Regions from separate parts of the Vibrio algicola genome, predicted to be linked through region 1. Evidence: predicted binding sites of a transcription regulator. Region 1 holds the regulator's gene; each other region holds the start of a gene.

Evidence for each region. The regulator MetJ, encoded in region 1, represses methionine synthesis genes. The targets are predictions, from matches to a motif close to TTAGACNTNTANANGTCTAA.
Region 2: metA (homoserine O-acetyltransferase MetA) is a predicted target of MetJ. The motif match lies at 1,015-1,034, and genes of this name have one in related genera.
Region 3: metH (methionine synthase) is a predicted target of MetJ. The motif match lies at 1,123-1,142, and genes of this name have one in related genera.

What each region holds. Positions count from the first base shown of each region.
Region 1 covers NZ_CP045699.1:218,492-224,776, reverse strand. The annotation lists gene GFB47_RS01015 (bifunctional aspartate kinase/homoserine dehydrogenase II) at 1-2,316, opposite strand, end outside; gene GFB47_RS01010 (O-succinylhomoserine (thiol)-lyase) at 2,317-3,483, opposite strand; gene metJ (met regulon transcriptional regulator MetJ) at 3,809-4,126, shown strand; gene GFB47_RS01000 (malic enzyme-like NAD(P)-binding protein) at 4,671-5,927, opposite strand; gene rpmE (50S ribosomal protein L31) at 6,088-6,285, opposite strand, start outside.
Region 2 covers NZ_CP045699.1:427,264-433,548, reverse strand. The annotation lists gene metA (homoserine O-acetyltransferase MetA) at 60-1,001, opposite strand; gene sspB (ClpXP protease specificity-enhancing factor) at 1,284-1,784, opposite strand; gene sspA (stringent starvation protein SspA) at 1,787-2,422, opposite strand; gene GFB47_RS01885 (cytochrome c1) at 2,646-3,398, opposite strand; gene GFB47_RS01880 (cytochrome b) at 3,395-4,663, opposite strand; gene petA (ubiquinol-cytochrome c reductase iron-sulfur subunit) at 4,663-5,271, opposite strand; gene rpsI (30S ribosomal protein S9) at 5,779-6,171, opposite strand; gene rplM (50S ribosomal protein L13) at 6,187-6,285, opposite strand, start outside.
Region 3 covers NZ_CP045699.1:433,951-440,235, forward strand. The annotation lists gene GFB47_RS01905 (cation:proton antiporter) at 1-975, opposite strand, end outside; gene metH (methionine synthase) at 1,185-4,883, shown strand; gene lysC (lysine-sensitive aspartokinase 3) at 5,123-6,285, opposite strand, start outside.

The DNA of each region.
Region 1 (6,285 bases):
TTTATACCAATGGCTTTCTATTGCAAAGATATTGTCACATGGCAATAAGTTCGCCAGCGCATGTTCAGGATTTAATGCCTCAACACCAACCGTCGCTTTGCCATCTCGATTTAAACGCGCCACATAACGCAGCACCTTTCCATCCGCTTGGGCTTTTTCCAAACGTTCGGTTAAACGCTCATTAAGCAATGCGCCGTAATCGAAAAAATCATCGGTTGAAAGATGTTGCAACTCTTGCGGCACCAAAGACTCAACTTTGACATCTTCAGGTTCAATGGTAAATCCAGCTTCGCGGGCAAGGATCACTAATTTACGCATCACATCAGAACCATCTAAATCTGAGCGAGGATCCGGTTCGGTTAACCCTTGTTGCCACGCCAAATCAACTAAATCACTAAACGGAATTGAGCCATCAAATTGCTGGAACAACCAAGATAATGTACCGGAAAAAATGCCCGAAATAGCGGTAATTTCATCACCACTATCACGCAGATCATGAATGGCATAGTTGACTGGCAAACCTGCCCCCACGGTGGCGTTATACAACCAATGACGTCCGGTTTTTTGGAACGCATCTTTGATGGCATGATAACGAACCGAGCTTGATGCACCGGCGATTTTATTGGCGCAAATCAGGTGCATACCTTGTTCGGCAATTCGTTCATATTGATCGGCTAACAAAGCGCTGGCAGTGACATCCATCACCACCACTTCATCGTAGCGTGTTTGGTGGGCCAGCGTGTCTAACCAAGTGCCACCATCATTACTGATACTCTCATCTTCAAATTGAGCCAGTGCATCTTTTGGGGTAATGCCATTGAGATCGAGCCAGTAGGTTTGACTATCAACCACTGCTACTAAATCAAAACTCATGCCGCTGCGTTTTTCTAATTCCGCTTGTTGGCTTTCAAATAGAGCCAACCAACTAGAGCCAATATTACCTTTACCACACAATGCAATCGCGACACGTTTTTGTGCTTGGAACAGTTGAGAATGCACACCAGCAACAATACTTGCGACATCTGTGCGACGTAAAATGGCAACTAAACTCAAGCCTGAATCTGCGGCAGAGACGAACTCCACAGGGGCATCTTTTAATTGTTGATAGAAGCCATAACAATGATTGGCATTACTGGTCACGCCAGCGCCAACAGCAGCCACCATTGAGTAGCCTTCTTTTAGCTTAATTTCTGCGCCAACCGCGATATCTTGCAAGTAACTTAACGCATCTCCGGCAATTTCTTGCGTATACGCCAGCAGCAAGCAACCTTGATCAGGCTGTGATTCCATTGCTAAGGGTTGTAATTGTGCGCGAGCTAATGAACGCATCACATCTAACTGCAAACGTTCAAAATCATGTCCTGCGCCAAAATGAATTTGCACCATTAATACTTCTTCAATCGAAGTGATAATTTTGGCACCACGACCAGAAGCTAATACACGCTCAATTCGAGTTGAGCCACATTCTGGTTGGTAACTGCAACGCAGGCTTAAATCCATCGCGCTTTGTGCTACCGGTTGCAGTGTTCGGCTATGCAGTACTGGCGCAGCAAGACGAGCAAGCTCACTGGCTTCATCTAGACGCAGCAAAGGCAATAAACACGCATCAGAGACTTTACGCGGGTCGGCGCTAAACACACCTGCGACATCACTCCAAATGGTCACGCGTGTCACTTCGGCTAGTACGCCAATCACAGTGGCTGAATAATCGGAACCATTACGCCCTAATAACACAGTTTCACCCGCATCGTTACGCGCCATAAAGCCGGTGATCACGATACGAATTTTTCCGTGCTGCGCTAGGCGCTCTTTAAGCAAAGGTAACGAGCGAGCGCGATCGACTTCTGGTTGAGCACCACGTTCTGCGCGTAAGAAGCGACGAGAATCCAATTGCACCGCTTCCATATCTAAATGACATAGCAAGGCACTTAATAGACGCGAAGACCACACCTCACCATGACCGAGAGCATCACAGCGCTCAACAACATTAACTGGCGCGGTGATCTCACTTAATTCTAAGAACTCATGATGCAATAAATCCAATAACGGTTGTGCGGCTTCTGCCGGTAATAATGACTCAACCAGATCCACTTGAAATTGACGTAACTGTTGTAGAATTTCGTGGGCAATTCGACCATCTTTTTCCAATGCTGCTAACCAATCAATCAATCGATTGGTGGTACTGCCCGCCGCTGATACAACAATTAAATCCGATTGATTGGAGTATTCGCGCAAAATATTTGCCACGCGTTTATAACATTCGGGATTAGCTAAACTGCTGCCTCCAAATTTGTGTAATTGACGAGCCGTGCTCATTTACGCTACCTCTTGTGCTTTTTTAAATGCTTGCTCTAAATCGGTGATCAAGTCTTGGCTATCTTCTAAGCCGACCGATACACGGAGCAAGGTTTGTGCAATACCTGCTTGTTGTTGCGCTTCATCTGACATGGCGCGATGTGTCATCGAAGCAGGATGACAAATTAGACTTTCCACTCCCCCTAGCGATTCCGCTAACGAGAATAATTGGAGCTGACCAACAAAAACCTTCAATTGTTCCATACTGCCGTTCAGTTCAAAGCTAAGCATAGAACCAAAACCAGTTTGTTGTGCTTTGGCGATCTCATGGCCCGGATGTTGTGGCAAGCTTGGGTGATAAACAGTGCCTACTAATGCTTGGGTTTGTAAAAATGCTAATAATGCTTGGGCGCTTTCTTCATGGACTCGCATCCGTGCTGGAAGCGTTCTTAAACCACGCAAGGTCATATAACTATCAAACGGCGTCCCTGTGGCACCAATGCAGTTGCCCCACCATGAAAGCGTTTCGACATGGTCAGGATCTTTTGCAATGATCACGCCGCCAATCACATCAGAATGACCGTTAATGTATTTGGTGGTGGAATGCACCACAAAATCTGCGCCTAATGTAATCGGCTTTTGGTACACCGGTGTCATAAAGGTGTTATCAACGGCCACTAATGCACCGACTTGCTTGGCTTTTTGACAGGCTAACGCGATATCGACCACGCGAACCAAAGGGTTAGATGGAGTTTCAAGTAAAATCAGCTTAGGCTTTTTGGCGATGGCTGCATCAAATTCAGCTTGATTGGATTGATCGACAAACTGAACTTTAAAGTCACCTTTTTGCGCGCGCGTATTAAATAAACGATAAGTACCACCGTAACAATCATGCGGCGCAATAATTAAATCATCAGGGCTTAAGAAAGCCGACACCCATAAATTTAGAGCCGAAGTACCACAATTGGTGATCACCGCGCCTGCACCTGACTCTAATTCTGACAATGCTTGTTCAAGTAGTCCGCGGTTAGGGTTGCCCGAGCGGGTATAGTCGTATTGCGGCACTTCACCAAAGGCAGGAAAGCCGTAGTTGGTAGAAAGATAAATCGGTGGCACGACCGCGTGATATTGAGAATCCGATTCAATACCGGTACGCACAGCAACAGTAGCAGGCTTTCTTGAACTCATGGTGTCTTCCTTTTCCATTTGCGCTTTGTTTTCTTTGAAAATAGATTGATTTAAAGAGTTAAAACCGCAATCACGAATCAATTGTTTGACAGAAATTCAATCTTACCGTTTTTTTAGGCAGTATTGTGCTTTCTCTCGTTCTTTTCTGCTACTTTATCGCTACCAAATCAAGACGTCAACACTTCTGGACGTCTAAACGTCTTTACTTGTGGCAGTCAATGCCGCTAGAATCGCACCCTGACAATTAATAATACCAATCAAAGTAATGAGATGATCAGATATTTACCTTGATTGATATAACAACAATAAACAGCGAAGGTACATGATGGCCGATTGGAATGGTGACTACATTAGCCCGTATGCGGAACATGGGAAAAAAAGTGAACAAGTTAAAAAAATCACAGTTTCTATTCCGCTCAAAGTATTAAAAATACTGACAGATGAGAGAACTCGTCGCCAAGTCAATAACCTGCGCCATGCCACTAATAGTGAATTGTTGTGTGAAGCATTTTTGCATGCTTATACCGGTCAGCCTCTGCCAACCGATGAAGACTTACGAAAAGATCGCCCTGATGATCTGCCAGCAGAAGTGAAAAAACTGATGACCGAAATGGGCATCGAATTCGAAGCTTTTGATGATTAACAACCGATTCTCATTTTAGTCATTAATCACTAAAAATTGATGACTAGGGGCTGTTAATCTTTCGTGGTTGTTTTTGCTGCGAATTGTTGGGTTTTTATACAAGGAAGAGGCTTTGTGGTGTAGCTGGCTACACGAAAAGCCGATGACGAAGTAGAAAAGACCAACAAACGCAGCCCGAAGGGTTCGGCTAAAAGCCTTTTACTCTTCGTTAAGTCTCATTTACTTAGAATAACTAGGCTTCAATCGACTTGCCTCGATTAAAAGGCTTTTATCTCGAACAAAATTTAATCACGAAAGATCAACAGCCCCTAGAAACGAACAAAAAAAGCCCGATCAAATTAGATTTGATCGGGCTTTTTTTGTTCAACTTTCTTCAATTAGAAAGGACTTATACCAATTCCATAAATTTAATGATCATTCAAAATTGAGTACAGAGAAAAGTATCAAAAGCCATGGGTGCCTTGTCTTAAGCGATCAAGGACGGATCAGCGTCTTTTCGGCGTATTCAAATTGATCAAATATAAAATGGAATTGGTATTAAAATTTATTTGTACTGCTCAGGTAACGCAATACGCGCCACACCAGACTTCACCGCCGCGCGAGCGACAGCGCCAGCAACGCGTGGTAATAAACGTGGATCCATTGGTTTTGGAATAATGTACTCCGAGCCAAAGCTTAATGATTCAACCCCTGCAGCAGCTAACACTTCCGCTGGCACTTCTTCTTTAGCCAACTGACGAATCGCCTCTACCGCAGCCAATTTCATTTCAGTGTTAATTTCACTGGCACGAACGTCCAACGCACCACGGAAAATGAATGGGAAACAAATCACGTTGTTAACTTGGTTTGGGTAATCACTGCGTCCGGTCCCCATGATCAAATCATTACGTACTTTGGCAGCAATTTCTGGTTTGATTTCAGGATCTGGGTTTGAACAAGCAAATACCACCGGTTTGTCTGCCATTAATGCCAAAGCTTCAGGTGGCAGTAAGTTTGGACCTGATACCCCTAAGAATAAATCTGCCCCTGTAATCACATCTTCAAGGGTGCGCATGTCGGTGTTATTGGCGAACAATTGCTTGTATTCATTAAGATCGTCACGACGTGTATGGATCACACCTTTACGGTCAAGCATGTAGATTTTTTCGCGCAATGCGCCACATTTGATCAATAGTTCCATACAAGCGACTGCCGCTGCGCCCGCGCCTAAACAAACAATTTTACACTCGTGCAGTTTCTTACCTTGCAGTTCAATCGCATTCAACATGCCGGCAGCGGTGACAATCGCAGTACCGTGCTGGTCATCATGGAATACTGGAATATCACAACGCTCAATCAATTGACGTTCAATTTCAAAGCAATCTGGTGCTTTGATATCTTCTAAGTTGATACCACCAAAGGTGTCAGCAATGTTCGCTACGGTGTCGATAAATTCTTCGATGGTGCGGTGTTTTACTTCAATATCGATCGAATCTAAACCAGCAAAGCGTTTGAACAATAAAGATTTACCTTCCATCACTGGCTTTGACGCCAATGGACCTAAATTACCTAAACCTAAGATCGCGGTACCATTTGAGATCACAGCAACCATATTACCTTTACCGGTATATTTGTAAGCATTATCAGGGTTCAGCGCAATTTCGCGCACCGGCTCTGCCACGCCTGGGCTATAGGCTAAAGCAAGATCTTCCGCCGAATCGGCAGGTTTCGTCAGCGCAATAGCAATTTTACCGGCGATCGGTTGGGCATGATAATCCAAAGCTTGTTGGCGGAAATCTTTGGTCTTTTGAGTATCGGACATAATTTAGGTGTTCCTAAGAAGATGAGGCAGGAATGGCGATAATAATGGATTGCACGGTCGGGATCTACTGTCGCTATTTTATTTTAGACAAGAAAAAAGAGATGCATTTGCATGCATCCCTTTGAAATTTGTCTCTGAGTCTAAAAATTTTAGGCTGAGATTATTTGCTGCTAAGAGCACCAAAACGCTTGTTGAAGCGATCAACACGGCCGCCAGTATCAACGATACGTTGCTTACCAGTGTAGAACGGGTGACATTTGTCACATACGTCTAAGTGGATGCTGTCTTTAGCTAGAGTTGAGCTGAATTCGAAAGCGTTACCGCAAGAACAAGTTGCAGCAACTGTTTTGTATTCTGG
Region 2 (6,285 bases), 210 kb from region 1:
TATGACCATTTTTCCGCGATCAATACTGTTCGCCAGAAGCTCAAGCTTATGAGTTTAGGTTAATCATCTCGGGTAAATTTATCTAACGAGAAATGCTCTAAATCGTATGGGGTTTGTTGGTAGACACAGTAGTTTAACCAGTTGGCAAACAACAAGTGTCCGTGACTTCGCCAGCTCGCGATCGGTTTGTTATCTGGATTATCATTCGGGTAATAATTCAAGGGAATAGCAGGATCCATGCCTTCGGCTAAATCGCGGCTGTATTCGGTATGCAATGTTTGTGCATCGTATTCAGGGTGACCGGTCACAAATACGTGACGCTTATCTTTGGTTGAGGCCAAATACACGCCAGCATCGGCTGACGTTGCCAATAAATCAAGATCGGTATGTTCGCTTAAGTAATCCGGCGAAAAGTCAGCATATCGAGAATGTGGCGCTAAAAACGAATCATCAAACCCTCTGACTATTGGGTGAAACTCGTTAATAACGTCATGCTGATAAACACCCGAAAGCTTTTCTTTGCGGGTACGTTTTGGTAAATCATACAACAACTTGAGCCCAGCTTGCGCCGCCCAACAAACATACAAACTTGAAGTGACATGATTATTCGCCCACTCCATCACGGTTTGTAAATGCTCCCAATATGCCACATCTTCAAACTGCACCAAACCAAGTGGCGCGCCAGTAATAATCAAACCATCGAAATTACGATTCTTCACCATATCAAATTGGCGATAAAAGTTATTTAAATGCTCTTCTGGGGTGTTTTTACTTGGACGATCATCGATTCTAAGTAATTCGATATCCACTTGTAGCGGGCTATTTGAAAGCAAACGTAGAAATTGAGTTTCCGTCTCAATTTTCTTTGGCATGAGATTAAGTATCAATACTTTTAAAGGGCGGATCATCTGAGTGGTCGCCCGCGATTCTGACATGATGAAAATCCGTTCCTGACGTAATATATCGGAAGCCGGCAGTTGATCGGGGATCTTAATAGGCATTGCGCTCTCTCCATAAGCAATCTAGACGTCTAAACACCTATGAGTATAGCAATCGCAAAAAGAATGTCGAGGGTTAAAAGCAAAAGCGAGATTCCCTATCTGCTCGTGTTACTCGCGTATGGAATGACAGTTTTTGGGTGGAATTCCGTCATTGCGGAAACGAGGTACGAGTTATCCGTAATTTCGCCTTGATTTACGCGAATAAAAAAGAGCATCATACTTTTTCAAGTATTGATGCTCTTTTTCTCAACTAATCAACCGTACTAAGACGGCAGATAGTGTTTATTTTACAATCGTTAAGCTTGGACGGCCTTTCGATTTTGTCGGCGCAGCATCTTGATTTGCTTCGGCTTGAGGGGTGGTTTGTGGCTTAACCTCAGGCTCTGGATCAACGCTACTTAAAGACGACAATTGTTGCTCTTCTGCCGCTTGTGCTTTTTCGACTTCAAGTTCGTAACCATCTTCTGGTTCAAACATGGTTCCGGCACCATTTTCACGGGCATAGATAGCTTGCACCGCATACATAGGTACAATCACCGAATGAGGACGACCGCTGAAACGAGCACTAAAAGTGATCGCTTCATTGCTCATTTCTAAATTGCCCACCGCACGCGGCGCAACATTTAAAATGATTTGACCATCTTCAACAAATTCTAACGGAACACGCACACCAACCATAGTGGCATCAACCACTAGATGTGGCGTTAACTCGTTATCAGAAAGCCATTCGTAAAAAGCACGAACTAAATATGGACGTCTTGGCGTCATCTTATCCATATCCATGACTATCGAACCAATCGCATTTCTCGTTCTGCTTCTGTTAGAGAAGCCAAGAATGAATCGCGTTCAAATACACGGCTCATGTAAATTTTCAGCTCTTTTGAACCAGGGCCTGATAATTCGATACCGAATACAGGTAAGCGCCACAATAATGGAGCTAGGTAGCAATCAATTAAGCTAAACTCTTCACTCATGAAGTATTCGTATTCAGCAAACACAGGGCCAAGAGTCAGTAGGTCATTACGTAATTTATTACGTGCAGCTTCTGCTTCTTCCGCAGTGCCATTAATGATTTTTTCTACTTGAGAATACCAATTACGTTCAATACGGTACATCATCAAACGACTGTTACCACGAGCAACTGGGTAAACAGGCATCAATGGTGGATGAGGAAAACGCTCATCAAGATATTCCATGATGATTTTTGAGTTGTACAAAGCAAGTTCACGGTCAACCAAAGTTGGTACTGACTTATAAGGATTCAGTTCGATTAACTCAGCAGGAAGGTTATCTTCTTCTACTAATTCAACTTCAACACTCACGCCTTTTTCAGCAAGAACAATACGTACCTGATGGCTATACATATCTGAAGCACTTGAAAATAGAGTCATCACAGAACGTTTATTGGCAGCTACAGCCATTGAGAAGCCCTCCAGCAGGTAAATACCAATCAAAGTAATTGGTAATAAAATAAAAAGGAATGGAGGCCGACGCCTCCATTACACAAAAATTAGCATCCGATTTTAGCACAATTGTGACTGGTCGGGTGAATTTTTATTCCGCGTACAATTTACAATATCCAATGGGGTTAGCTTAAGTACTTTGCTCAACCGCATCGGAACACTCGTTAATGTACTCTGCTAATTAATGCACATCACGCCAGTACTCTTTCTTCAGTAATATGACAATAATAGTAAACAAGGCTAAAAAGGCCATAACCCACCAACCCAGTGCGTGACGCTCCAATTTAACCGGATCGCCCGAGTACTCTAAAAAGTTCACTAAATCGCGTACCGTTTGATCGTACTCTTTCGTTGTCAATTCGCCCATTTTATCCACTCGGGTAGACTCAACCACTTTATGCTCTTTACCATCAACGGTATGGGTCGCATAAACCGGCTCAGGGATCCCTTGCAAGCCTTCTAACACATGCGGCATCCCGACATTAGGGAAGGTGATATTATTCACCCCAAATGGACGATTAGGATCAGCGTAAAACGAGCGTAAATAAGTATATAACCAATCAACACCACGCACTCGCGCCACTAAAGTGAGATCCGGTGGCGGCGCACCAAACCATTTAGCAGCCGCATCTTCTGGGATCGAATTGGTCATCAGATCGCCAATTTTTGCATTAGGATCAAACATGAGGTTTTCCTTCATTAAATCTTCAGGAATACCTAAATCTGTCGCCACGCGTTGATAACGCTGGTACTGAGTCGAGTGACAACCCGAACAGTAACTCATAAAGGTTTGCGCACCACGTTGCAACGAAGCTTGATCGGTTAAGTCATTATTGGCTTTATCAAGATGAACATTGCCACCCGCTGCCATTACCGATAATGGTAACAAGGCAGATAAAATTAGAGCAAAAGCCCCTACAATCCACTTTTTCATTTGAATGTCACCCTTTCTGGTAATGGTTTGGTTGCTTCATTTTTACTGTAAACAAACAATAAAATGAAGAACATGAAATAACCTAAACTGGTTATCTGCGCCAATAGTGTATATAGAGCAGTCGCCGGTAAGGTTCCCAGAATTCCAAGTGCCACAAAACAAATAGTGAACTGAATAATATTGATCAGATGCCATTTACTACGGTAACGGAACGAGCGTACTTTACAACGATCAAACCATGGCAGTAAGAATAAGAACAATATTGATGCCCCCATCGCGGCCACACCTAATAGCTTATCGGGTACCGCACGCAAAATGGCGTAGAACGGAGTGAAGTACCACACTGGTGCAATATGCTCTGGTGTTTTCAATGGATTCGCTGCTTCAAAGTTAGGTGGTTCAAGGAAATAACCGCCCATCTCTGGGTTAAAGAACAACACATAACTAAAGAAGATAAAGAAGCCGGCGATACCCACCATATCTTTTACCGTGCCATACGGATGGAACGGGATCGAATCTCTAATATTATATTTAGAGGTGTATTGTTTATGGAATTTGAACTGGGTGGTGTGATCACCTTTATCATCCGGACCTTTTGGTATTTTAGTATCAATACCATCAGGGTTATTCGAACCCACTTCATGCAATGCAAGAACGTGTAACACCACCAATAACAACAACACAATCGGCAGTGCAATAACATGCAGAGCAAAGAAACGGTTTAGGGTTGCACCAGAGATAACATAATCACCACGGATCCAAAGAGTAAGATCATCACCAATCACAGGGATCGCCCCAAATAGCGAGATGATAACCTGCGCGCCCCAGTAAGACATTTGCCCCCAAGGTAGTAAGTAGCCCATAAAAGCTTCGGCCATTAAGACCAAGAAGATCAACATACCGAAGATCCACAATAACTCACGCGGTTTTTGGTATGAACCATAAATAAGGCCACGGAACATGTGCAGATAAACCACAACAAAGAATGCTGACGCACCAGTGGAGTGCATGTAGCGCAGTAACCAACCGTATTCAACATCACGCATGATGTATTCAACCGAGGCGAACGCTCCCTCGCCAGAAGGTACGTAGTTCATGGTGAGCCAGATCCCAGTTAAGATCTGATTAACCAACACCAGCATCGCCAGAGAACCAAAAATGTACCAAAAGTTGAAGTTCTTCGGCATAGGGTATTCAGATAAATGCTTTTTATACGCATCCATCACAGGTAGACGTTTTTCTACCCAATCTAATAAACCTTGCATTAAGCGTCTCCTTTCTGGTTGCCAGCATCAACCGCTTCACCAATAATGATGCGAGTATCAGTCAGGTATCCATGCTCTGGCACCACTAAATTTAGTGGTGCTGGAACGCCTTGGAATACCCGTCCGGCCAAATCAAATTTTGAGCCATGACATGGGCAAAAGAAACCAGATGAAACGCCTTGGACTTGTTCACTGAAAGAGTCAGGTAAATAAGTGGGTGAACAACCAAGGTGAGTACAGATCCCAACAGCAACAAAATATTCAGGTTTAATGGAGCGATAAGCGTTATGCGCATATTCAGGTTGCTGTTCTTGTTCCGAACTTGGATCGCGCAGTTTATCGTTAAGTGAATTCAATTCATCTAACGTTGCTTTAGAACGGCGCACTACCCATACAGGTTTGCCTCGCCATTCTACTCTAACGAGTTGTCCTTCTTCTAGTTTGCCGATATCCACTTCGACAGGGGCACCAGCAGCTTTTGCTCTTTCACTTGGGTTCCAAGATTTAATAAAAGGCACCGCTACTGCCACCGCTCCAATCCCACCAACAACTGCTGTTGTGGCAGTCAAAAAGCGCCGACGGCCATTATTAATAGGCGCATTGCTCATCCAACATTCTCCCACTTAAACTGTATTCATTTAATAAATACAAAAGAAATACCAAATCCCTAGTATTCTTAATATTTCTATAATTAAAGTAATTAACATGCATTTTTTTTATTTTGTATACGTCAATGCATGCACTATCTTGCTAAATGATAAAGAAATAGCGACTTATAGACAAGAGTAAGCTACTTTTTCGTAACATTTATGAAGCATATTTGTTTGTGAACTCACAAAAGCGTGATTAAGCTGGAATAAGAAAGCAAAAATGGGAGGGAAAGCAAAGAGAACAAGCCAGAAAACTTAAGGCCGTTATAAGAAGAATAATACCAATTCCATTTAATATTTTCTCAATTTGAATACGTCGAAAAGACGCTGTTCCGTCCTTGGTCGCTTGAGAAAAGGAGATATTACAGGCACAAAAAAGCCCGACCGAAGCCGAGCTTTTGAAACCACACACCAGAAAACTGGTGACGTTGATTTTGCAATACAGAGAAAACTCTGTAGAGAAAATTAACGCTTAGAGAATTGTGGTTTACGACGTGCTTTACGAAGACCAACTTTCTTACGTTCAACGCAACGTGCGTCGCGAGTAACGTAGCCAGCTGCGCGTAGTGCAGGACGTAGAGTTTCATCGTATTCCATTAGAGCACGTGTGATACCGTGACGGATCGCACCAGCTTGACCAGAAATACCACCACCTTTAACAGTGATGTATAGGTCAAGTTTCTCAACCATATCAACTAGTTCAAGAGGTTGTTTAACAACCATACGTGAAGTTGGACGACCGAAGTAGGTGTCTAGATCACGTTTGTTGATTACGATGTTGCCGCTGCCTGGTTTAATGAAAACACGAGCAGCTGAGCTTTTGCGACGGCCAGTGCCGTAGTATTGATTCTCTGCCATTTCGATAATCCTCGATTAGATGTCTAGTACTTGTGGTTGTTGAGCAACATGGTTGTGCTCAGCGCCAGCGTAAACTTTTAGCTTACGGTACATAGCACGGCCAAGAGGACCACG
Region 3 (6,285 bases), 220 kb from region 1:
GATCGCGATTGAGATCATGATTAAATCTTGAATATGGAATTCAAATAATAATAAAGACATACCGATCAGCAAGAATAATATGCCATTGAGGAATTCATCCACGAGTTCCCAGAAATGATCCATATGCTCGGTACTCTCTTTTGAGAACCCAACATAACGTGTCCAGTTACCAATCATGATACTTGATACTACCATGGCCAATGGACCAGATACTTCCAAGACTTCGGCAAAGGCATAACCGGCGGTTGGAATACAAATGGTTAAGAGTAATTCCATCGAGTGATCGTTGGTGGAGCTAATAAGATAATGGAACACCAAACCAAGCACTAGACCATAAGCAATACCGCCGACCGCTTCTTGCAGGAATAAACTGACGACGCCACTAACGCTTGGTTCATTACCACTAAATGCCACAGTAAAGATGGTGACGAAAATAACCAAGCCAAAGCCATCATTAAATAATGATTCGCCTTCCACTTGAGTTGACACCCGTTGTGGGGCTTTCAGTTTTTTAACGATCGCTAATACCGCAATAGGATCGGTGGGTGAAATCAGCGCACCAAATAATAAACAGAAAACCAAATCAAGATCGAGATGAATGAATTGGCAGATCTCGTATAATGCAAAGCCAATAAAGAAGGTAGAAAAAAGCGTCGAACCCAATGCTAAAATGGTGATTTCCCATTTTTGATCAGCAAAGTGCGGTAATTTAATTCCTAAGCCACCCGCAAAAAGCAAAAATCCCAGTATCCCTTGTAGTAAAAAGTCTTCAAAATTGATTTGCGCCATGGTGTGTGAGGCAATATGCAATAAATTGAACCAGCCGCTATGACCCGCAATGAGAATAAATAATGATAAAATCATCGCTCCTGCGGTAATGGCTATGGTGGTCTGCATGCGACCGAACTTACTGTTAATTAAAGCAATAACCATCGCGGCAAACGATAGAAAGCAGAGTATATTGTATACTGACATGGACCAACCTTGGCTGTGTGTAACAAATTGTAATTTGCGTAATTTTCCAGCTGATTATAACAAAGGTCAACTGAAATTTGTCGACTATTAATGGTTAGATTAAAAAAGAATAAAAAAACGATGAATTAACCATAACGAAAACTTATTTTAGACGTCTAGATTTCTATGATAGGATGGATTAAAACGATTAAGGAAGAGGTTGTATTGTGATGGGAAGCACTTTAAATCAACGGATCAACACTCAAGTAGTGTTAGAAAAACTATTAACCCAACGCATCTTATTGATAGATGGTGGTATGGGTACCATGATCCAATCGCATAAGCTCGAAGAGCAAGATTACCGTGGTGAACGCTTTGCCGCTTGGCATAGTGACTTAAAAGGTAACAATGACTTATTGGTGCTAACTCAGCCCCAACTGATTAAACAAATCCATTGTGATTATTTGGCCGCTGGCGCTGATATCCTTGAAACCAATACCTTTAACTCGACCACCATTGCGATGGCCGATTACGACATGGAAAGCCTGAGCGCCGAGATTAACTTTGCCGCCGCCAAACTTGCCCGTGAAGCTGCCGATGAATGGACGGAAAAAACGCCAGATAAGCCTCGTTTTGTGGCAGGGGTGCTAGGTCCGACTAACCGTACGTGCTCTATTTCTCCTGATGTTAACGATCCAGGCTTTCGTAATGTTAGCTTTGATGAGTTAGTGACTGCTTACTCCGAATCTACTAAAGCCATGATTGAAGGCGGCGCCGATCTGATCATGATCGAAACCATCTTCGATACCCTTAATGCCAAAGCGTGTGCCTTTGCGGTTAGCGCGGTGTTTGACCAGCTAGGCTATAAATTGCCAGTGATGATTTCAGGGACTATCACTGATGCCTCGGGCCGTACGCTTTCAGGTCAAACCACTGAAGCTTTTTATAATGCCATGCGTCATATTCAGCCGATTTCATTTGGTTTGAACTGCGCTCTTGGTCCGGATGAATTACGCCAGTATGTGGCGGAGCTTTCGCGAGTGTCTGAGACCTTTGTTTCTGCTCACCCTAATGCCGGTTTACCGAATGCATTTGGTGAGTATGATCTGGAACCGCGTGAAATGGCGCGTCATATTCAAGAGTGGGCAGAAAGTGGTTTTCTCAATTTTGTCGGTGGTTGTTGTGGTACCACACCTGAGCATATTCGCCAAATGGCGCGGGTGGTAGAAGGCATTAAACCTCGTCAGTTACCCGATATCCCTAAAGCTTGCCGTTTATCAGGTTTAGAGCCGGTCACCATCGATAAAGATTCCTTATTTGTTAATGTGGGCGAGAGAACCAATGTCACCGGTTCGGCCAAATTTAAACGCTTAATTGTCGATGAGCAGTACGATGAAGCATTGGATGTTGCTCGTGAACAAGTGGCCAATGGCGCGCAGATTATTGATATCAACATGGATGAAGGCATGTTGGATGCCGAAGCTTGTATGGAGCGCTTTTTAAAGTTGTGTGCTTCAGAACCAGAAATTTCCAAAGTGCCGATTATGGTCGATTCTTCAAAATGGGAAGTGATTGAAGCGGGCTTAAAATGCATTCAAGGTAAGGGCATTGTTAACTCCATTTCGATGAAAGAAGGAGTGGATAAGTTTATCGAGCAAGCGAAATTGATCCGTCGCTATGGTGCAGCGGTGATCGTGATGGCGTTTGATGAACAAGGCCAAGCCGATACCCGCGAACGTAAAGTTGAAATTTGTACTAAGGCTTATCATATTCTGGTGGATGAAATTGGTTTTCCGCCGGAAGATATTATTTTTGATCCCAATATTTTTGCCATTGCCACCGGTATTGATGAGCATAATAACTACGCGGTCGATTTTATTGAAGCCGTCGATGAAATCAAAAAAACACTGCCTTATGCCATGATTTCTGGCGGGGTGTCGAACGTATCATTTTCATTCCGCGGCAATAACTATGTACGTGAAGCGATCCATGCGGTATTCCTCTATCACTGTTTTAAGCGCGGTATGGATATGGGGATTGTGAATGCCGGTCAGCTTGAAATTTATGACAACATCCCAGAAAAATTGCGTGAAGCGGTTGAAGATGTGGTGCTTAACCGTCATTCAGATGCCACTGAAAATCTACTCGAATTAGCCGAAGAGTATCGCTCGAACGGAGTGGGTAAAGTCGAAGATCCAAATGCTTTGATCTGGCGTACTTGGGAAGTGGAAAAACGAATTGAACACTCATTAGTCAAAGGCATTACCGAATTTATTATCGATGATACCGAAGAAGCGCGTTTAAAGCTGGATAAGCCGATTGATGTGATTGAAGGTCCATTAATGGACGGCATGAACGTGGTGGGGGATTTATTCGGTGAAGGTAAAATGTTCTTGCCGCAAGTGGTGAAGTCGGCTCGAGTGATGAAGCAAGCTGTAGCCTACCTTGAACCTTTTATCAATGCCTTAAAAGATGAAGGTCAGCGCTCGAATGGTAAGATTTTGTTGGCCACCGTAAAAGGCGATGTGCACGATATTGGTAAAAACATTGTTGGCGTGGTGCTGCAATGTAATAACTATGAAATCATTGATTTGGGCGTAATGGTGCCTTGTGAAACTATCTTTAAAGTCGCACGCGAAGAGAACGTCGATATCATCGGTCTATCGGGGCTGATCACGCCATCACTGGATGAAATGGTGTATGTCGCCAAAGAAATGGAGCGCCAAGGGTTTGATATTCCATTGTTAATTGGCGGAGCGACCACTTCAAAAGCACATACTGCGGTTAAAATTGAACAAAATTATAATCAGCCAGTGGTGTATGTGAATAATGCTTCACGCGCGGTTGGGGTGTGTTCGGCATTACTGTCTGACAGTTTACGTCCGGCATTTATCGAAAAGCTTAGTCTTGATTATGATCGTACTCGTGATCAACACGCGCGCAAACGGCCTAAAACCAAGCCGATCACATTAGAAGCGGCGCGCGCCAATAAGGTTGATATTGATTGGCAAACTTATACTCCGCCTGCACCTATGCAAACTGGTGTCCATGTGTTTGAACATATTGATGTATCGGTTTTGCGTAATTATATCGATTGGACCCCTTTCTTCCTGACTTGGGGATTAATGGGCAAATACCCTGCGATTTTTGAGCATGAAGAAGTGGGCGAAGAAGCGAAACGTATTTTTGATGATGCGATTGGTTTGCTTGAGAGGGTAGAAAAAGACGGCATTTTAAAAGCCAGCGGTATTTGTTCGATGTTCCCTGCCAATAGCGTGGGGGATGATATTGAAGTGTACGCCGATGAGTCGCGCACCGAAGTCATTAAAGTGCTGCATAACTTGCGCCAACAAACCGATAAACCGAAAGGACCTAACTACTGTTTATCCGATTACATTGCACCTAAAGACAGCGGTAAAGCGGATTGGATTGGTGGGTTTGCGGTCACTGGCGGAATTGGCGAACGTGATTTAGCCGATGCTTATAAAGCGGCAGGCGATGATTACAACGCGATCATGATCCAAGCAGTAGCGGATCGATTAGCCGAAGCATTTGCAGAATATATGCACGAGAAAGTGCGTAAGGAAATCTGGGGTTATGCTGCCGATGAAAACCTCACCAATAACGATCTTATTCGTGAGAAATACCAAGGTACTCGCCCAGCGCCTGGCTATCCTGCTTGTCCTGAGCATACCGAAAAAGGCAGCCTATGGGAGATCCTAAAGGTAGAAGAAAGCATTGGTATGTCGCTGACCACCAGTTATGCGATGTGGCCTGGAGCGTCGGTTTCCGGTTGGTATTTCTCTCATCCAGATTCTCGTTATTTTGCTATTGCGCAGATCCAACAAGATCAAGCCGAAGAATATGCTAGGCGTAAAGGCTGGGATGAAGTGGAGATGGAAAAATGGTTAGGGCCTAACTTGAGTTAAAGCCAAGGCCTGTCACTGAGTATAAAAAAAGAGCGGATCCTGATGGATGCGCTCTTTTTATATAAGAAGTATCGTCATTGAGCAAACGAGGCACGAGTTATCCGTGATCTCGCTTTTTAACCCTATCAGTAAGGATGAAAGCGAGATTCCCTATCAGCTCGTGCTACTCGCGTATGAGGTGATCGTTTTAGATCACCTCACGGTTTGTATTCGTGACAGATGGAATACGAACATATCACTTATTCAAACAAGGCGTGATGCAAAACTTGTATGGCTTGTTTGGATTCATCTTCGCTGACTAAAAAGCATAAATTATGCGGGCTAGCGCCATAACAAATCATACGGATATTAAACTCTTCGAGTGCGCTAAAGACTTGCTTAGCATATCCTTTTTTGCCGCTCATTTTATTACCAATTAAGGCGACCAAGCTTAAATTATGCTCGACTTCAACCGTACACAGTTGTTCTAGTTCTGCACGTGCTTCAATCGGCAACTGCGGTGCACCGCCAGAAGTATTGGTTTGATCTAATGTTAAAGAGACACTGACTTCAGAGGTGGTAATTAAGTCGACCGAGATTTGGTACTTGGCTAAAATGGCAAACACTTGCGCTAAAAAGCCATACGCTTGGTACATTTCTGGGCAGCGTAGCGTTACCATGGTTTGATTGCCGCGCAAAGTTAATGCTCTAAACAACGGGGCGCTCTCGACTTTTTGACGGATCCAAGTGCCACCATTTTCAGGTTGACGAGACGATCCGACAAAGACTGGGATTTGATGGCGCAATGCAGGTAATAAGGTCGAAGGGTGTAAAATTTTCGCGCCAAAATTGGCCATTTCCGACGCTTCACTAAAGCTGATTTCAGCAATAGGAGCCGCTTTGGGGGCAATACGAGGATCGGTAGTGTAAATGCCAGGTACGTCGGTCCAGATCTCTAGCCCTTCCGCTTTAACCGCTTCAGCAATTAATGCGGCGCTGTAATCACTGCCGCCACGTCCTAGTGTGGTGGTATTGCCTTCGCTGTCACTGCCAATAAAGCCTTGAGTGATCACCAGCTGCTTTTGACATAGTGGGACTAAATGTTGTTCTGCAAGTTGCGATATTTCACTGATAATAGGCTCGGCTTTACCATGTTCAGAATTGGTGCGCAGGATCTCACGAATATCAAAACGAACCGCATCAATACCGCGCTCAACCATTAATTGAGTCAGAATATGAGTAGACATTAACTCGCCACACGCCACAATATGATCGGTTAATTTATCACTGGTTTGAAAAGAGGCCGCTTCTGCCATGCTAGCCAGTCGAACTAACACCTTATTGACCGCATCATTGGTCGCTTTGGATTGTGATAGCTGCGCAATGATGTCATCGTGGATAGCGCTGATCTTGGTTAATAATT